DNA from 3 places in the Streptomyces sp. NBC_01450 genome. Region 1 is predicted to be linked to each of the others. Evidence: riboswitches for the same ligand, from Rfam matches in the RefSeq annotation. Region 1 holds a riboswitch; each other region holds the start of a gene.
What was found. Region 1 has a riboswitch for S-adenosylmethionine ahead of OG568_RS35595 (aminotransferase class V-fold PLP-dependent enzyme). Riboswitches for the same ligand answer to the same signal wherever they lie in the genome.
Positions count from the first base shown of each region.

Region 2: it holds a riboswitch for S-adenosylmethionine, as region 1 does, so the genes downstream of both, thrC (threonine synthase) here and OG568_RS35595 (aminotransferase class V-fold PLP-dependent enzyme) in region 1, are expected to answer to the same signal.
Region 3: it holds a riboswitch for S-adenosylmethionine, as region 1 does, so the genes downstream of both, OG568_RS61415 (putative leader peptide) here and OG568_RS35595 (aminotransferase class V-fold PLP-dependent enzyme) in region 1, are expected to answer to the same signal.

Region 1 is NZ_CP109480.1:8,010,859-8,016,843, reverse strand. Features, by position in the region: gene OG568_RS35600 (Lrp/AsnC family transcriptional regulator) at 1-119, shown strand, start outside; gene OG568_RS35595 (aminotransferase class V-fold PLP-dependent enzyme) at 192-1,553, opposite strand; SAM riboswitch class IV at 1,748-1,864, opposite strand; gene trpD (anthranilate phosphoribosyltransferase) at 2,146-3,210, opposite strand; gene qcrB (cytochrome bc1 complex cytochrome b subunit) at 3,360-5,000, opposite strand; gene qcrA (cytochrome bc1 complex Rieske iron-sulfur subunit) at 4,997-5,985, opposite strand, start outside.
Region 2 is NZ_CP109480.1:6,348,128-6,354,112, forward strand. Features, by position in the region: gene otsB (trehalose-phosphatase) at 23-898, shown strand; gene OG568_RS28420 (alpha,alpha-trehalose-phosphate synthase (UDP-forming)) at 922-2,319, opposite strand; gene OG568_RS28425 (glucosyl-3-phosphoglycerate synthase) at 2,398-3,342, opposite strand; SAM riboswitch class I at 3,522-3,669, shown strand; gene thrC (threonine synthase) at 3,687-5,015, shown strand; gene OG568_RS28435 (MoaD/ThiS family protein) at 5,130-5,405, shown strand; gene OG568_RS28440 (cold-shock protein) at 5,867-5,985, shown strand, end outside.
Region 3 is NZ_CP109480.1:2,372,400-2,378,384, reverse strand. Features, by position in the region: gene OG568_RS10945 (YhgE/Pip domain-containing protein) at 1-155, opposite strand, end outside; gene OG568_RS10940 (hypothetical protein) at 225-356, shown strand; gene OG568_RS10935 (MarR family winged helix-turn-helix transcriptional regulator) at 434-979, opposite strand; gene OG568_RS10930 (YceI family protein) at 1,154-1,669, shown strand; gene OG568_RS10925 (glutathione S-transferase C-terminal domain-containing protein) at 1,720-2,409, opposite strand; gene OG568_RS61415 (putative leader peptide) at 2,537-2,611, opposite strand; SAM riboswitch class IV at 2,648-2,794, opposite strand; partial or broken gene OG568_RS10920 (amino acid ABC transporter permease) at 3,261-4,226, shown strand; gene OG568_RS10915 (amino acid ABC transporter ATP-binding protein) at 4,223-5,047, shown strand; gene OG568_RS10910 (ABC transporter substrate-binding protein) at 5,159-5,985, shown strand, end outside.

The DNA of each region.
Region 1 (5,985 bases):
TCATCCCCGGCAAGATCAGCAAAATCCCCGGCGTCGAGGGGACCGACACCCATGTCGCCTTCCGCACGTACTCCCAGCACGACCTGGAGGCGGCGTTCGCCATCGGCCTCGACAGCTAGGCACGGCCGCGCGGTCCTTCGGGGGATGTGGGGGCGGAGCCCCCACGCACTCCCACGCACCCCGAGCCAACCTCAGACCGCCGGAACGCAGCGGCCTTCCTCCGTGCGGTAGTTCCACTTCGCCCCGTCCCGCACCAGTTCCTTCACGGCCCGGACGAACCGCTCCACGTGCTCGTCGGGCGTACCGGCCCCGAAGCTGACACGGATCGCGTTCAGGGACTTCTCCCCCGGCGCCGCCTCGGGCGCCCCGCACTCCCCCTGCGTCTGCGGATCACTGCCGAGCAGCGTCCGCACCAGCGGGTGGGCACAGAAGAGACCGTCCCGCACCCCGATCCCGTACTCGGCGGACAGCGCGGCCGCGAAGTGCGAGCTGTTCCACCCCTCGACGACGAACGAGATGACACCGACCCGGGGGGCGTCGTCGCCGAAGAGGGAGAGGACACGGACCTCGGGGACCTCGGCGAGACCCTCGCGGACCTTCTCGATCAGGTACCGCTCGCGGGCGACCAGGGTGTCGAAGCCGGCCTCGGTGAGCGCCTTGCAGGCGGAGGCGATGGAGTAGGCGCCGATGACGTTCGGGGAGCCGGCCTCGTGGCGGGCGGCGCTCTCGTGCCACTCCACGTCGACTCCCCCATTCGTCCGCCGCGTGACCTTGCGGCTGGCGCCGCCGCCCGCGAGGTACGGCTCGGCCTCGCGCAGCCAGTCGGCGCGGCCCGCGAGCACGCCGGAGCCGAACGGCGCGTACAGCTTGTGCCCGGAGAAGGCGACCCAGTCGACGTCGAGGTCCCGGACCGACACCGGGTGGTGCGGGGCGAGCTGCGCGGCGTCCAGGACGATACGGGCGCCGTGCGCGTGCGCGGCGGCGGCGAGCTCACGCACCGGCCACAGCTCGCCGGTGACGTTCGAGGCGCCGGTGACGCAGACGAGGGCCGGGCCGTAGGGGTCGCGGTCGGCGAGGGCCCGCTCGAGGGCCGTGACGGCCTGCTGGGGCGTGCGGGGCGCGTCGAGGTAGGTGACCCGGGCGTCCTTCCACGGCAGCAGGGAGGCGTGGTGTTCCGTCTCGAAGACGAACACCTGGCAGTCGGCCGGGAGGGTGGCGGCGAGCAGGTTGAGGGAGTCGGTGGTGGAGCGGGTGAAGACGACCTGGTCGTCGCCTCGGCAGTCGAGGAACTCCGCGACGGTCCTGCGGGCGTTCTCGAAGAGGTCGGTGGACAACTGGGAGAGGTACCCGGCGCCGCGGTGCACGCTGCCGTAGTACGGGGCGTACGCGGCGACGTCGTCCCACACGCGCTGCAGGGCGGGGGCGCTGGCGGCGTAGTCGAGCGCGGCGTAGGTGACCTCGCCGCCGGTCACGAGCGGGACGGTGACATCCCGGCCCAGAACGGGCAGCGGGGCACAAAAGGTCTGGTCGGCGGCAGCGGTGGAGACAGACATGGCGAGGCTCCTGTGAGAGGCAGGCGGAATCGCTGCGCGGGCCGGGTGCACGGGGGTATCGCTGTGCACCCGCGCGGCTCGGCGCAGGGAGGAAAGGCAAAAGGGGTACGCGGAAGCGGGGCTCTACGCCCTATCGCATTCGCTTGCTCACAGAAGGCTCCCTCGAACGACCAGGACCCCTGGGATTCTCGAGGGGTCCGCGCTTGCCGTAGACCTCGCTGCCTACGGCCTGGTCTTCACCCGGGGCACCCCGCCACGGACGGAGGGTTGCCGGACAGCCGGCCGGGGCCTGATGGCTGTCGCTCATGACCTGATACCGCATCCTGCCATACGATCTTTCGCCCGCAACCCGGCGTCCGTATACCGGGACGCCGGGTCGTGGGGACGCCACCCACGTTCCTCGCCCCCGCCGCCCCTACCCGTCCCATCCCTACCTGGGGGCTCCGCCCCCAGACCCCCAAAAGATCGCGCAGTTCCCCGCGCCCCTGAAGGGACGGGGAAATGGGGGCGCAGCCCCGCCTCAGGGGCGCGGGGAACGGCGCGAGCAAGCCCCACCGGCCCGTGGACGGAGAACCGGGGCTCCGTCGGACGCCTACGCCTGGCTGGCGGCCACCCAGCGTTCCAGCGTTCGTTTCGCCGCCCCCGAGTCGATCGCCTCCGCCGCCTTCGCCATCCCGGCGCGGAGCTGGTCCGCGAGCGGTGCGTCGGTCGGGGACAGGGCGACGAGGGCCGCCGCGGAGTTCAGGAGCACGGCGTCCCGTACGGGCCCCGTCTCGCCGTTGAGCAGCCGCCGGGCGATGTCCGCGTTGTAGGACGCGTCGGCGCCACGCAGGGCCTCCACCGGGACGAGCTCGAGGCCGACGTCACGCGGGTCGAAGCGCTCCTCGGTGACCTTGCCGTCGCGGACGATCCAGACCCGGGACGTCGCGGTGGTGGTCAGCTCGTCCAGGCCGTCGTCGCCGCGGAAGACGAGCGAGGAGTTGCCGCGCTCGGCGAACACGCCCGCCACGATCGGCGCCATGCGCAGGTCCGCGACTCCGACGGCCTGTGCCCTCACCCGTGCCGGGTTCGTCAGCGGACCCAGCACGTTGAACGTGGTCCGGATCCCCAACTGCCCCCGCGCCGCAGCGACATGACGCAGCGCCGGGTGGAACTTCACCGCGAAGCAGAAGGTGATCCCGGCCTCCTCCGCGACCTCGGCCACCCGCTTCGTCGTCAGGTCCAGATTGACGCCGAGCTTCTCCAGGACGTCCGAGGCGCCGGACGCCGAGGACGCGGCCCGGTTGCCGTGCTTGACGACCTTGGCACCGGTACCGGCCACGACGATCGACGACATCGTGGAGATGTTCACCGTCTTCGCGCCGTCACCTCCCGTGCCGACGATGTCGACGGTGTCCCCCGGCACCTCGATCACATTGGCGTGCTCGTACATCGTCCGGACGAGACCGGAGATCTCCTCGACCGTCTCGCCCTTGGCCCGCAGCGCCACCGCGAACCCGGCGATCTGCGCGTCCGTCGCCTCGCCGCTCATGATGCGGTCCATCGCCCAGGCGGTGTCGTCCGCGCTCTGGTCGCGGCCCTCGAGCAGGCCGTTCAGCACCATGGGCCAGGAACGGCCCGCCGCGGTGTTGCCTCCAGCGGGGTTCACAGCGCTCATAAGCCGCTCCTGGGTCCGTCCCGGAAAGGGACTCCGTGTAGATGGGAACACCCTATCCAGGCCCGGAGACGGCAAAGAGCCCCCGTCCAGGCAATGGACGGAGGCTCTCGCCGTGGCGATCAGTAAGGACCGGTCAACCGGTCGGAAGATCAGTGGTGGCCGTGGCCGCTCGTGATCTCCTTGAACTCCTCGACCGTGGGCTTGGGGATCTGGCTTTCCTCCCCGTAGAAGCCCTCGCTGAGCTTGGAGCGGAGCCTCTCCGTGCCCTTCACCCTGCGCTCGACACCGTTCTCGTCGACCGTCGGGCCGATCTCGGCGGGCTTGTACTGCTCGTGCGCGGTGAGCGTGTGCAGGGCCTCCTGGCTGAGCGGCTCGTGCACCTCGATGAACTCACCGTGCGGCAGGCGCTTGATGATGCCCGACTCGCGGCCGTGCAGCACCTTGTCCTTGTCGCGGCGCTGGAGGCCGAGGCAGATCCGCTTGGTGATGACGAACACGATGAACGGCACGATGAAGAAGCTGACGCGCACGAACCAGGTGATCGAGTTGATCGACAGGTGGAAGTGCGTGGCCCAGATGTCGTTGCCACCACCGACGAGCAGCACGAAGTACCAGCTGATCCAGGCGGCGCCGAACGCGGTCCGGGTCGGGACGTTGCGCGGGCGGTCCAGGATGTGGTGCTCGCGCTTGTCGCCGGTGACCCAGGACTCGATGAACGGGTAGACCGCGATCGCGACCAGGACCAGCGGGAAGATCACCAGCGGGAGGAACACGCCCAGGACGAGTGTGTGACCCCAGAGGTTGATCTCCCAGCCCGGCATGACACGGATCAGGCCCTCGGAGAAGCCCATGTACCAGTCGGGCTGCGCGCCCGTGGACACCATGTCCGGACGGTAGGGGCCCATGGTCCAGATCGGGTTGATCGAGGCGATCGCCGAGATGGCCGCGATGACACCGAAGACCAGGAAGAAGAAGCCTCCGGCCTTGGCCGTGTAGACCGGCAGCAGCGGCATGCCGACGACGTTGTTGTTCGTCTTTCCGGGGCCCGCGAACTGCGTGTGCTTGTGGTAGAAGACCAGGATCAGGTGGGCTACCAGCAGGCCGAGCATGATGCCCGGCAGCAGCAGGATGTGGACCGAGTAGAACCGCGCGACGAAGTCGCCGCCCGGGAACTGTCCGCCGAAGAGGAAGAACGACAGGTACGTGCCCACGATCGGCACGGACAGGACCGCGCCCTCCATGAAGCGGACACCGGTGCCGGAGAGCAGGTCGTCCGGGAGCGAGTAACCGGTGAAGCCGGTGAACATGCCCAGGACGAACAGCAGGAAGCCGAACAGCCAGTTGACCTCACGCGGCTTGCGGAACGCACCCGTGAAGAACACGCGCATCATGTGCACGAACATGCCGGCGAGGAAGATCAGCGCGGCCCAGTGGTGGATCTGCCGGACCAGCAGACCACCGCGCACCTCGAACGAGATGTGCATCGTCGAGTTGAACGCCTCGGACATCAGCTGTCCCTGCAGCGGGACGTAGCTGCCGTGGTACGTGACCTCGTTCATCGACGGGTGGAAGAACAGCGTCAGGTACACACCCGTGAGGATGATGATGATGAAGCTGTAGAGGCAGACCTCACCCAACATGAACGACCAGTGGTCGGGGAAGATCTTGCGCATGTTGGACTTGGCAAGGGAGTAGATCCCGAGCCGTCCGTCGGCCCAGTCGGCGACCCTCTCGCCGGCCGGGGCCTTCTCGCGCGAGGAGCCCGAGTCGGAAGTGGTGGTAGTGCTCATCCGCGCTCCCAGAAGGCAGGACCGACGGGCTCTTCGAAGTCGCCGAGCGCTTCGAGGTAACCCTGTTCGTTCACACCGATGCGCAGCTGCGGCAGGGCGTGACCGGCCGGGCCGAAGATCACTCGGGCACCGTCGGAGAGGTCGAAGGTGGACTGGTGGCAGGGGCAGAGCACGTGGTGCGTCTGCTGCTCGTACAGGGAGATCGGGCAACCGACGTGGGTGCAGATCTTCGAGTACGCCACGATGCCCTCGTGTGACCAGGCGAGCTCGCGCTTGTCCTTGATGTTCTCCGGCTGGAGCCGGACGATCATCAGGGCCGCCTTGGCGATCTGGAGCTGGAAGTCCTCGTCGTGCTCCTCCAGGCCCTCGGGCTTGGCGAAGGTGAGCGAGCCGACGGCGACGTCGGAGGCGCGCAGCGGCTCGTTCGTGTTCATGTTGACGAGCAGCTTGCCCTTGGACCAGAGCGTGTGGCGCAGCTTGGTGCCGGGCAGCGGGCCCAGGTCGCGCAGCAGCATGACGCCGGAGAGCGGGAACAGGGCCAGCGCGCCGAACATCGTGTTGCGGATCAGCTTGCGGCGGCCGAGCGCGGACTCCTTGGCGCCCTCCTTGAAGTCGGCCATGACCTTGGCCTTGACCTCGGGCTCCGCCTCGATCGGGTGACGCTGGTCGGCGATCTCCACGTCGGACATCAGGGTGCGGGCCCAGTGGACCGCTCCCGCGCCGATCGAGAACAGCGCCACACCGAGGGTCATCCCCAGCGCGAAGTTCAGCGCGCTGATGTGGCCGAGGGGGAACACGAAGATCGACTTGTCCGGCGGGATCGCCACGTACGAGGCGATGAAGCCGACAGTGGCCAGCATCGACAACGTGAACAGCATGGCGACGACGCGCTCGGACCGCTTGGCGGCCCGCTCGTCGATGTCCTGGATGCGGTGCTCGTGGGGCGGCAGGCCCGGGTCCGCGAACGGGTTGGTCTCGTCCGCGA
Region 2 (5,985 bases), 1.7 Mb from region 1:
GCCGCGCGGATAGGGTCGGAGCATGGGCAGCCACTCGGAAACCCCGGAATCCCCGGACGTCACGGAAGCTTTGCCGACACCCGTGACCCCCGCCGGACGCGACGGCCTCGACGCCGTCCTCACCCGGCCCGACCGGGCCGTCATCGCGCTCGACTTCGACGGAACACTCGCCCCCATCGTCGCCGACCCGGAACAGGCCCGCGCCCACCCCGACGCGGTGCCCGCCCTGGCGGCCCTCGCCCCGAAGGTCGCCTCCGTCGCCGTGATCACCGGCCGCCCGGCCGGAGTGGCGGTCCGCCACGGCGGCTTCGCGGGCGTCCCGGGCCTCGACCACCTCGTCGTCCTCGGCCACTACGGCGCCGAACGCTGGGACGCCCGCACCGGCACCGTCAACGCCCCCGCCCCGCACCCCGGCGTCGCCGCCGTCCGTGCCGAGCTGCCCGGGGTCCTCGACAGGGTCGGCGCCTGGCACGGCACCTGGATCGAGGAGAAGGGCCGCGCGGTCGCCGTCCACACCCGCCGCGCGCAGGACCCCCAGGCTGCGTTCGAGGCACTGCGCGAACCTCTCGCCGACCTCGCCACCCGCCACGGCCTGATCGTCGAACCCGGTCGGATGGTCCTCGAACTCCGTCCCCCGGGCATGGACAAGGGCGTCGCCCTGCTGGAGTACGCCCGCGAGGTCCACGCCGAGGCCGTCGTGTACGCCGGCGACGACCTGGGCGACCTCCCCGCCTTCGCCGCCGTCGACAAACTCCGCTCGGACGGCGTCCCGGGCCTCCTGGTGTGCAGCGGCAGCGCGGAAGTCACCGAACTGGCCGAACGCGCGGATCTCGTCGTCGACGGCCCGGCGGGAGTCGTACGCCTGCTGACGGCATTGGCGACTCGCCTGGACGGTTGATCCCCGGGCGGGAGACTCCCGACTCAGCCCTCCAACTCCCGCAACTGCTCCAAAAACCACTGCGCCGGAGGCAACGCCGTCGCGGCGGCGGCCAACCGTTTCGTACGCTCCGCCCGCTCTCCCACCGGCATGGCCAGCGCCGCGTCCAGCGCCCGCGCGGTGCCGACCACGTCGTACGGGTTCACCACCACCGCGTCCTCGCCCAGCTCCTCGTACGCCCCCGCCTCCCGCGAGAGCACCAGCACGCACCCCTCGTCGGAGACGACGGGCACCTCCTTGGCGACAAGGTTCATGCCGTCGCGGATGGGGTTGACGAGGGCGACGTCGGCGAGCCGGTACGCGGCCAGGGAGCGGGCGAAGTCGTCCTTGACGTGGAGGACGACCGGGGTCCAGCCCGGCGTGCCGTACCGGGAGTTGATCTCGGTCGCCACGCGCTGGACCTCGGCCGTGTAGTCGCGGTAGACGGCCAGATCCTGACGGGAGGGGTAGGCGAAGGCCACGTGGACGACGCGCTCGCGCCACTCCGGGTGGTCCTCCAACAGCTGCCGGTACGCCAGCAGGCCCCGCACGATGTTCTTCGACAGCTCGGTCCGGTCGACCCGCACGATGGTCCTGCGGCCCTCGCCGATCTGCTCCCGCAGCGCGGCCATGCGGTCCGCGACGTCCGCCTCGTGCGCGCGCCTGCGCAGGAAGTCCGCGTCCGCGCCGAGCCCGTGCACGCCGATCCGGGTGTCGCCGAGCCCGCCGACGAGCGCGTCGCAGCAGGCGGTGAACGCGTCCGCCCAGCGGTGGGTGAGGAAGCCGAGCCGGTCCGCGCCGAGCATGCCGCGCAGCACCTGTTCGGCGATGTCGTCGGGCAGCATCCGGAAGTAGTCGACCGGGGCCCAGGGGGTGTGCGAGAAGTGGCCGATCCGCAGGTCGGGGCGGAGCGCGCGCAGCATCCCGGGGACGAGGGTCAGGTGGTAGTCCTGGACGATCACCACCGCGCCCTGCGCCGCCTCCGCGGCCAGCGCCTCGGCGAAGGCACGGTTGTACACCTCGTACGACGCCCACCGGCGCCGGAACTCCGCGTCGAAGACCGGCTCCAGCGGGGTCTGGTACAGCATGTGGTGGACGAACCACAGCACGGAGTTCGCGATGCCGTTGTACGCGTCCGCGTGCACGTCGGCGTCGATGTCCAGCATCCGTACGCCGTCCTCGGCGACCCCGCGCCGGACCGCCTCGCGGTCGCCGTCGCCGAGCGCCGAGCACACCCACAGGGCCCCCGCGTCCGGCCCGATCGCGGAGAGACCCGAGACCAGCCCGCCGCCACCGCGCTTGGCGCGCAGCGAGCCGTCCTCGTGGACCTCGTAGGTGACCGGGCCGCGGTTGGACGCGACGAGGATGTGGTGGGCGCCTTGCGTTGAAGCGGGGGAAGCCATGCATCGAAACCTAGCCCGGCGTCGAAACGCTCAAACGTTCCCTTCAGCCGTATGCCGTCACACCTTGCAGGGGCGCTGCTACGCCGCCCTTCGTTTCTGGTACTCGGAGATTTCGACCATCGGCGGACGTTCCTCCGTGTCCACCGAGTATGTGCGCGGCTCGAAACCGTCCCCGCCGCGTTCGAACTGGGTGAGTGCCGGACGGATCAGGTGGCCGCGGGCCAGCCGGAGCTGGGCCGTGCGGTAGATCGCGGCGGACATCCGGCCCAGCGCCTGCCCGTCCTGGTGGCGGTGCTTGCGCACCCCCACGTCGACCTGGGCGAGCGCGTCCAGGCCCACCAGGTGCAGGGCGTCGACGAGCATGCCCAGCTCGATCCCGTACCCGACGGGGAAGGGGAGCTGTTCGAGCAGCGAGCGGCGGGCCGCGTACTCCCCGCCGAGCGGCTGCACGAAGCCGGCCAGCTGCGGCCAGTGCATGTTGAGGAGGGGGCGGGCCATGAGTTCGGTGACCCGGCCGCCCTGACCCGCCGCACCACCGAGCGGACGGTCGTACATCGCCTTGACGAGGTCCACACCGGGCTCGGTGAGCAGCGGCCCCACGATCCCCGAGACGAAGTCCGAGGAGAACTCCTTCAGGTCCGCGTCGATGAAACAGACGATGTCCCCGCTCGTCACGAGGAGGGAACGCCACAGCACCTCGCCCTTGCCGGGCACGGCCGGGATGCGCGGCAGGATCTCGTCCCGGTGCACCACGCGCGCGCCCGCCGCGGCGGCCACCTGCGAGGTGCGGTCGGTCGAGCCCGAGTCGATGACGACGATCTCGTCGACGAGGGGCACCTGCTGCATCAGGTCGTGGCGGATGATGGCGACGATCTCGCCGACCGTCTCCTCCTCGTTCAGCGCGGGCAGCACGACGCTCACCGAGGAGCCGGTGGCCCGTTTGGCGGACATGATCTGGTGGAGCGGGCGATCGGTCACGGACCAGGAGCGATTGCTCAGCCAGCGCTCAACTTCCTTCAGCACAGTCTGCGGCTCCTCACTGTCTGATCACCCGGTGTCTCACGGTGTGATCCATCTCGCGGTTCGGACGACTCTCTCAACTGTCCTGGCCTTCGGTTACAGTCTTGAACAACGCGGATGACCATCGCATGTCGTAGATCATTTGCGGACCACCGCACCACCCGCACGACACAACCGAATACCGCTCATCCAGAGGGGCAGAGGGATACGGCCCGATGAAGCCCCGGCAACCCTCCAGCTGGTTCTTGTCACATTGATGTGGCGAGGCTCCCGGCTTGGGAAGGTGCCAAATCCGTCTCACGGCGAAGTGCGTCGTGAGGAAGATGAGGAGAAAGGGCCTCGCCTCCATGGCTGCGCAGACTGTTGCAAGTTCGACTGTTGCAAGCACCACGAACCCTGTCGCGGGCGACACCACCACCGTAGCCGGTGTGGATCTCGGACCCGCCGCCGCGCTTTCCTGCCGTGAGTGCGGGCACCGCGTGCCGCTCGGCCCGGTTTTCGCCTGCGAGGAGTGTTTCGGCCCGCTGGAGATCGCGTACGACTTCTCGGCGTACGAAACCGAAGAGCTCCGGGCGCGCATCGAAGCGGGCCCCGCGAACATCTGGCGCTACGCGCCGCTGCTCCCCGTCCCGGCCGACGTCGCCGACAAGCCGAACATCAACCCCGGCTGGACCAAGCTCGTCAAGGCCGACAACCTCGCCCGCGAGCTGGGCGTCGAGGCCGGCAAGCTCTTCGTCAAGGACGACTCCGGCAACCCGACGCACTCCTTCAAGGACCGCGTCGTCGCCCAGGCCATCGAGGCCGCCCGCGCGTTCGACTTCACGACCCTCTCCTGCTCCTCCACCGGCAACCTCGCCGGCGCCGTGGGTGCCGCCGCCGCCCGCGCCGGCTTCCGTTCCTGCGTGTTCATCCCGCACGACCTGGAGCAGGGCAAGATCGTCATGGCCGCGATCTACGGCGGCGAGCTCGTCGGCATCGAGGGCAACTACGACGACGTGAACCGCTTCTGCTCCGAGCTGATCGGCGACCCGGCCGGTGAGGGCTGGGGCTTCGTCAACGTCAACCTGCGGCCGTACTACGCGGAGGGGTCCAAGACCCTCGCGTACGAGATCTGCGAGCAGCTGGGCTGGCAGCTCCCCGACCAGCTGGTGATCCCCATCGCCTCCGGCTCCCAGCTCACGAAGATCGACAAGGGGCTGCAGGAGCTGATCAAGCTCGGACTGGTCGAGGACAAGCCGTACAAGATCTTCGGCGCCCAGGCCGAGGGCTGCTCGCCGGTGTCCGTCGCCTACAAGGCCGGCCACGACGTCGTACGACCCCAGAAGCCGAACACCATCGCCAAGTCGCTCGCCATCGGCAACCCGGCCGACGGGCCGTACGTGCTGGACATCGCGCGGCGCACGGGCGGTGCGGTGGAGGACGTCAACGACGAGCAGGTCGTCGACGCGATCAAGCTGCTCGCCCGGACCGAGGGCATCTTCGCGGAGACCGCCGGCGGGGTGACCGTGGGTGTCACCAAGAAGCTGATCGAGAACGGGCTCCTCGACCCGAGCCTGACCACCGTGGTCCTGAACACCGGTGATGGTCTGAAGACGCTGGATGCGGTGGCGGGTACCGGGCTCACCGCGACGATTCGCCCCAGCCTTGAGTCCTTCAGGGAAGCTGGGCTCGCGTAAGCGTCGTTGTTCGTCTGCGGGCCGGTGGGGGCTGGTCGCGCCCACGCGGCGGAGCCGCATATTTAGCAACGCCCCGCGCCCCTGAAAGCCCTTACCTGACCGGAGGTCACAAGAATGAGCGTTTCCGTCCGCATCCCCACCATCCTGCGCACCTACACCGCTGGTCAGGCCGAGGTGACGGCCGAGGGTGGGACCCTCGGCGAGGTCATCGCGGACCTGGAGAAGAACCACACGGGTATCGCCGCGCGCGTCCTGGACGACCAGGGCAAGCTGCGCCGTTTCGTCAACGTGTACGTGAACGACGACGACGTCCGCTTCGAGCAGGGTCTGGAGACGGCGACGCCGGACGGCGCGGGAGTATCGATCATCCCCGCCGTCGCCGGTGGCTGACCATCGGGCGGGGCATTACACAGGGTGAGATCATTACCCTCGGTAATGCCAATCACCGAGAGTTCATCGAATTGCCCCCTCCGTGAGAGAAGCGGAGGGGGCAATTCTGTATGGTTGAGCGCGGTACAGTTGGGGAAGTCGCTCCATTTTGCACGCCGGGTGCATATGAGTTCGCGCCCGAAGTCCGGCAAGAAGTAGCCAAAATGCCCCGCGTTTTTGAGCCTTATATGGCATTTATGGGGCCCGACTTGCCCTGAATCTTCGCGAATTCTCCCTATATTCCCGATCGGGCGCGCCCGGAATTCTCGTCCGATTGACCTGTTGCAGACGGCAGTTGGACAGATACATTCAGCCGCGGTCGACGCGTTCCGGCGCACACCCCCAACCGTTGGGGGGTGGAGGTCTGACCCGGGTCCGCGAAGTGCGGTCCTGTGCAAGGGCCAGTAATAGGGGAGTTAGGCATGGCTCAGGGCACCGTCAAGTGGTTCAACGCGGAGAAGGGGTACGGCTTCATCGCGGTCGACGGTGGTGCGGATGTATTCGTCCACTACAGCGCGATTCAGATGGACGGCTACCGCAC
Region 3 (5,985 bases), 5.6 Mb from region 1:
TTGACGATGCCGCCCATGTAGAGCAGCGACAGCAGGAACGCCAGCAGCCCGCACAGCACGGTCGGCACCAGCCACAGTCTGGGGCGACACAGGAGCGCGGCGGCGCGTGCCCGGACGGGGGTGTCGTCGGCGGTGGACGTGCTGTCGGCGGCCATGGTTCTCCGTGGGTGGGGTGGCGGCGCGGGACCTGCGTGGGCGGGTACGGGCGCCCGCACCAGGCCAGGATGCGGGCTGCGGCGGTACGACGGTCAGCGACGCGCCGCGCGTGGAGCGCCACGGAGCGCCGCGCCCACGAGGACGCCCACGACGACGACCCGCACCGCCGGGTGTGCGGCGAGCAGCACCGCGCCACCTAGGAACGCCGGGAGAACGAGTCGACACGGGGCGGTCGCCGCTGACCGCCGGCCCGAAGGCGAACTCGGCCCCGAAGGGGCTACTTCCCCGGTTGCTCGGAGGCCTTGTCGTCCCCCTGGGCCGGCCCGGACTCCGCACCGGGATGGGGTGCGGGCGGCAACAGGTCGTGCAGTGCCTCGTACCGCTGCGCGCAGGCCGTCTGCGCGATGGCCTGCGAGACGGCTTCGGCCAGCGGCCCCGTGGACTCGCGCAGCAGCCGACGCGCCTTGTCCGTGAGGGCCACCTCGATACCGCGCCGGTCGCCGCACGCCGAGCGCCGTGTGATCAGTCCCGCGTGCTGCAGACAGGCCACCTGATAGGTCAGCCGTGTCTTGGGGCGGCCCAGTAGTTCGGCGATCTGGGTCATCCGCAGGCTGGACCCGGGCTGGTCGGCCAGCAGGCACAGCACCAGGAACTCGTCGTGCGAGACGTCGAGGGTGTCCTTGACGCGGGCACGCAGCTGCTGCTCGATCGCCCCGGCCGCCGCCAGTAGGCGCATCCAGGCCCGCAGCGGGGTGGGCAGCAGCTCACCGTCGCCCGACGGCTCATGTTCGGGCAGGTCAGTGGGGGCGGAAGGGTCGGCCATAGTGTCCAAGTCTACCGGTTGTCCAAATTTGAAGAAGCGGCTAGCGTGGAGTCATCCAAATTTGGATAACCACGTTGTCCCCACAGTCCCCGTGTGCCGCGCGCCCCTGTGTGTCGCGCGCCCCTGTGTGTCGCGCACCCCTGCGCACCGCCCGTAACCGTCTGGAGAACTCACATGACCGTCGCCGTCGAAACCGGCCTCTGGCAGCTCGACCCCGCCCGTACCGTCGTCGCCATCCAGCACAAGACGATGTGGGGCATGGTCAACGTGAAGGGCACCTTCACCGGAGTCGCCGGAGAGGGTGAGGTACAGCCCGACGGGACCGCCCGCGGCACCATCACCCTGGACGTCGCGTCCCTGGACACCAAGAACGCCAAGCGGGACAAGCACCTCCGCTCGGCCGACCTCTTCGACGCCGACCGCCACCCCGCGATCACCTTCGCCGTCCGCGACGCCACCCTCGGTCAGGACGACACGGTGGAGATCAATGGGCAGCTGACCGTGCGCGGCATCAGCCGGCCGCAGCCCGTCACCGGCCGGGTGACCGGGGCGAGCGCCGACACCGTCACGCTCACCGCGGAGTTCACCGTGGACCGCGACCAGTTCGACATGGGCTGGAACCAGATGGGCATGATCCGCGGCCTGACGACGGTCACCAGCACGCTCGTCTTCACCCGCGCCAAGGCCTGAGCCGACGCGGCGCCGGGGCCCTGCGGCCCTACCGGCCCCGGCGTACGCGCTCAGCGCACCTTGCCGTGAAAGGCCGGGTGGGCGTCGAGCCGATGTACGTAATCCCGGAGTCGACCGTACGGAGAGAGGGATTCCGTCGGGCCGAGCTGGGTCAGGGCCACCCAGAGGTCGACGTCCGCGGCCGTCAGCTTGTCGCCCAACACGTAGGCGCCCGCGACGAGTTGGCGGTCCAGTGCCTCGAGTGTCGTCGTGCGCGCCTGCGGTGGTGCGGTGGGGGTGACGTCCCGGTCGAGGAGTTCGCGCAAGGCGTCGATGTCCGCGACGAGGGCCGATGGGTGCAGCCGGGGGAGGCGGGCGTCGTCCCGGCAGGTCGGCAGTCCGGCGAGGTCGCGCAGGATGTCGGGCGTGTGGTTGCTCACGATCCGCCCGCTCCAACGGTCGCACAGCGCGGGCGCGATGAGCGGACCGTCGTAGTGGTGCCAGGTGGCCTCGTACGCGCCGCGCAGTGCGGCGAACGCGCCGGGTGTCTCGGCGGGAAGCGTCAGCAGCGTGGTGGCGACCGAGTCGTGGAGACCGAGCAGCTCCAGGGTGATCGAGATGCGCAGCGAACGCGGACAGCCCTCGCAGAGGTACAGCTGATAGCGGTGCGGCGCCGGGTAGAAACCGCCGGCCAGGCCCACGCCGATGCGGCTGTTGATGCGGTGGGGGCGAGGGGCCCCGAGCGAAGCTGTCTTGGGCATGACTCTCCAGGGAACGTCGAAGCCCCGCGGCCGGCAGGGCGGCGGTGGCGGAACGGAGTGACTGCGCTGACGTACGGACCGGTCCGGATCGTGGGACATGCCGGACTCGACGGACGGACCGTGTGGACTAGTAGGCGCTGGAGACCCGCTGCAGATCGATGTGCAGGCGCCTGGTCAGACCGTTCGTGCTCCTCCTGGCCATTCCCATCGCTCCCGTGTCCGGGGCTCGCGAGAGGCGAGACCACGCTTGTCCCGCCGCTCCGGCGGGACCCGGTCGTCACCCGGGGCACCCCGTCGCGGTGGAAGGGTTGCCTGTCAGCGGGCCGGGGCCGATAACCGCGTCGAACGGGAGAACCCCGCACGACGGGCGCTGACAATCGTGACCGTCCCTGTCAGTCTCGGTGTGGTCCGCGAAGCCGTCAAGAAGGCATATGCGCGGTCTCACGACGTGGTCATTCCGGCCGGTGCGCGTTGACATTCGTTTGGGGCCGTGTCTAACTTACGCCGCATCGGGCCGGATCGATTCCGGTACGTGTGAGGCCCAACGAGGCGGAATGGTGACGGTGAACGCGATGTACGCAGCTGACGGGACGACCGCTCCGCGGCGCCACGGCTGCTCCGCCGCCGCACTGTGTTGTACCGCCCGCGGCGCCCGCTGTCTCTGTCAGGGCTGACCGCTTCCGCCTTCCGCGGCGTTGAACGTCCGCATGGCTCAACCTCCCTCGCCCGCCGCCTTGTCGGCGCTCCGTCGGTGAGCCTCCCCCTCCGTACCCCCTGACATCCGTCTGCCCCCGCGCACCGCCGTCGTACGGGCCGCGGCGGCGGTGTGTCCGCATTCGTTGGAGCCCTCCATGAGTGAATCCCTGGGCTCCGCCGTGCCGTTGAGCACGACGGAGCCCCGCCTCACCGCGACCCAGCGCGTACTGCCCCTGCGCCACCCCGGCCGCTGGATCGCCTCGGCCATCGTGCTCGTCGTGGTCGCACAGATCGTCCACGGGCTGGCGACCAACCCCTTCTTCCAGTGGGACCGGTTCCAGTACTGGTTCCTGCGCCCCACGATCCTCGACGGTCTGCTCATCACCCTCGAAGTGACCGTCTACAGCGCCGTGTTGGGCCTGCTCGGCGGCATCCTGCTCGCACTGGCCAGACTCTCCAGGAGCCCCGTACTGCGCGCGGTGAGCTGGGTCTACATCTGGCTGTTCCGCTCGGTGCCGCTCATCGTCGTCCTGCTCTTCCTCTACAACTTCAGCGCGCTCTACAAGACGCTGAGCCTCGGCGTCCCCTTCGGCCCCGCCTTCCTCACCTTCGACGAGTCCCGGCTCGCCACCGACATGGTCGTCGCGGTCGTCGGACTGAGCCTCAACGAGGCGGCGTACGCGGCGGAAGTGGTCCGCGGCGGCATCCTCTCCGTCGACCAGGGCCAGCACGAAGCGGCCTCAGCACTCGGTCTGCCCAAGGGCTACCAGTTCACGAGGATCGTGTTCCCGCAGGCACTGCGCTCCATCACCCCCAACTACGTCAACTAGTTGATCGGCCTGATCAAGGGAACCTCGCTGGTTTTCTACGTCTCGCTGCTCGACCTCTTCGGCTCGGTGCAGAGCATGGGCTCCACCTACCCCGGCGACATCGTGCCGCTGCTGCTGGTCGCCACCGCCTGGTATCTGATCCTCACGAGCGTCGTGTCCGTCATCCAGTTCTACGTCGAGCGGTACTACTCGCGGGGCGCGCTGCGCTCCCTCCCGCCGACCCCGTTGCAGAAGGTCCGCACCGGTCTGCGTGACCTGCGGGCGCGGATCCGCAAGGAGGCGGCGATATGACCGACGAGACGCTCGCGATCCGGCCGGCCGCCGTCGAGGTGCGCGATGTGCACAAGTGGTACGGCACCCAACGCGTGCTGAACGGAGTGGAGTTGACCGTACCGCCGGGTGAGGTCACCGTGATCCTCGGCCCGTCCGGCTCCGGCAAGTCCACCCTCCTCAGGGTGATCAACCACCTGGAGAAGCCCGAGATCGGCCATGTCAGCCTGAACGGCGAGCTCATCGGCGTACGCAGGCACGGCGAGCGAAGCGAGATGGGGGTCCCCCCGGCCGAAGGCTGGGGGAGGCTGAAGGAGCTGACCGAGCGGGCGATCCTGGCCCAGCGCGGCCGGATCGGGTTCGTCTTCCAGAACTTCAACCTGTTCCCGCATCTGACGGTGCTGGACAACGTGGCGGCCGCGCCGGTGGCGACCCGACGGCTGAAGCGGCCCGAGGCCAGGGAGCTCGCACGCACCCTCCTCGACCGTGTGGGTCTGGCCGACAAGGCGGGCGCCTATCCACGCCAGTTGTCGGGCGGTCAGCAGCAGCGGGTCGCCATCGCCCGCGCCCTCGCGCTGCGGCCCGGGGTCATCCTCTTCGACGAACCCACCTCCGCCCTCGACCCCGAGCTGGTCGGCGAGGTGCTGGCCGTCATCAAGGACCTGGCGACCAGCGGCACCACTCTGGTCATCGTGACCCACGAGATCGGCTTCGCCCGTGAGGTGGCCGACCGGGTCGTCTTCCTCGACGAGGGCCGGGTGGTGGAACAGGGCTCGCCCACCGAGGTGCTGGACCACCCCGTACACGAGCGGACCAGGGACTTCCTGAGCAAGGTCCTCTGAACCTCCTGCACCCTCCGTGCCTTCGTCCCGCGCGCCTTCACCCACCTCACCTTCACCCACCTCACCTTCACCCACCTCACCTTCACTCACGAACATCGGACAAGGACAGCCATGCGCACCCTCACCCTCCGCAGCAGACTCCTCCGTGGCCTCACCGCCTCCACCGCCGTCGCCACCCTCGCCGCCGGTCTCGCCGCGTGCGGGGGTGAGAGCGACGCCGCCACCACCTCCGGCAGCGCGGCCTCCGGCACCGTCACCGTCGGCGCGCTCTCCAACGGCGCCGCACGGCAGACCGACCTCAAGGTGTCCGAGGTCAAGTCCATCAGCGCCGAACTGCCCAAGTCGGTCGCCAAGAGCGGCAAGCTGGTCATCGGCGTCGGCGCGCTGCCCGCCGGGTTCCCGCCGCTGGCGTACGTGGGCCAGGACCAGAAGACCCTCACCGGTGCCGAACCCGACCTCGGCCGACTGGTCGCCGCCGTCCTCGGACTGAAGCCGGAGGTGAAGAACTCGACCTGGGAGAACCTGTTCGTCGGCATCGACAGCGGCAAGGTCGACGTCGCTTTCACGAACGTCACGGACACCGAGGAACGCAAGAAGAAGTACGAGTTCGCCTCCTACCGGCAGGACAACCTCGCCTTCGAGGTGCCGAAGAAGAGCACCTGGAACTTCGCCGGCGACTACGAGAACCTGGCCGGCCGGACCGTCTCCGTGGGCGCCGGAACCAACCAGGAGAAGCTCCTGCTGGAGTGGAAGGCGAAGCTCGCGAAGGAGGGCAAGAAGCTCACCGTCAAGTACTTCCAGGACAACAACAGCGTCTATCTGGCGCTGTCCAGCGGGAAGATCGACGCCTACTTCGGACCCAACCCCGGTATCTCGTACCACATCACCCAGACGGCGAAGACGCCCAACCCGACCCGCAACGCGGGCAAGTTCTCCGG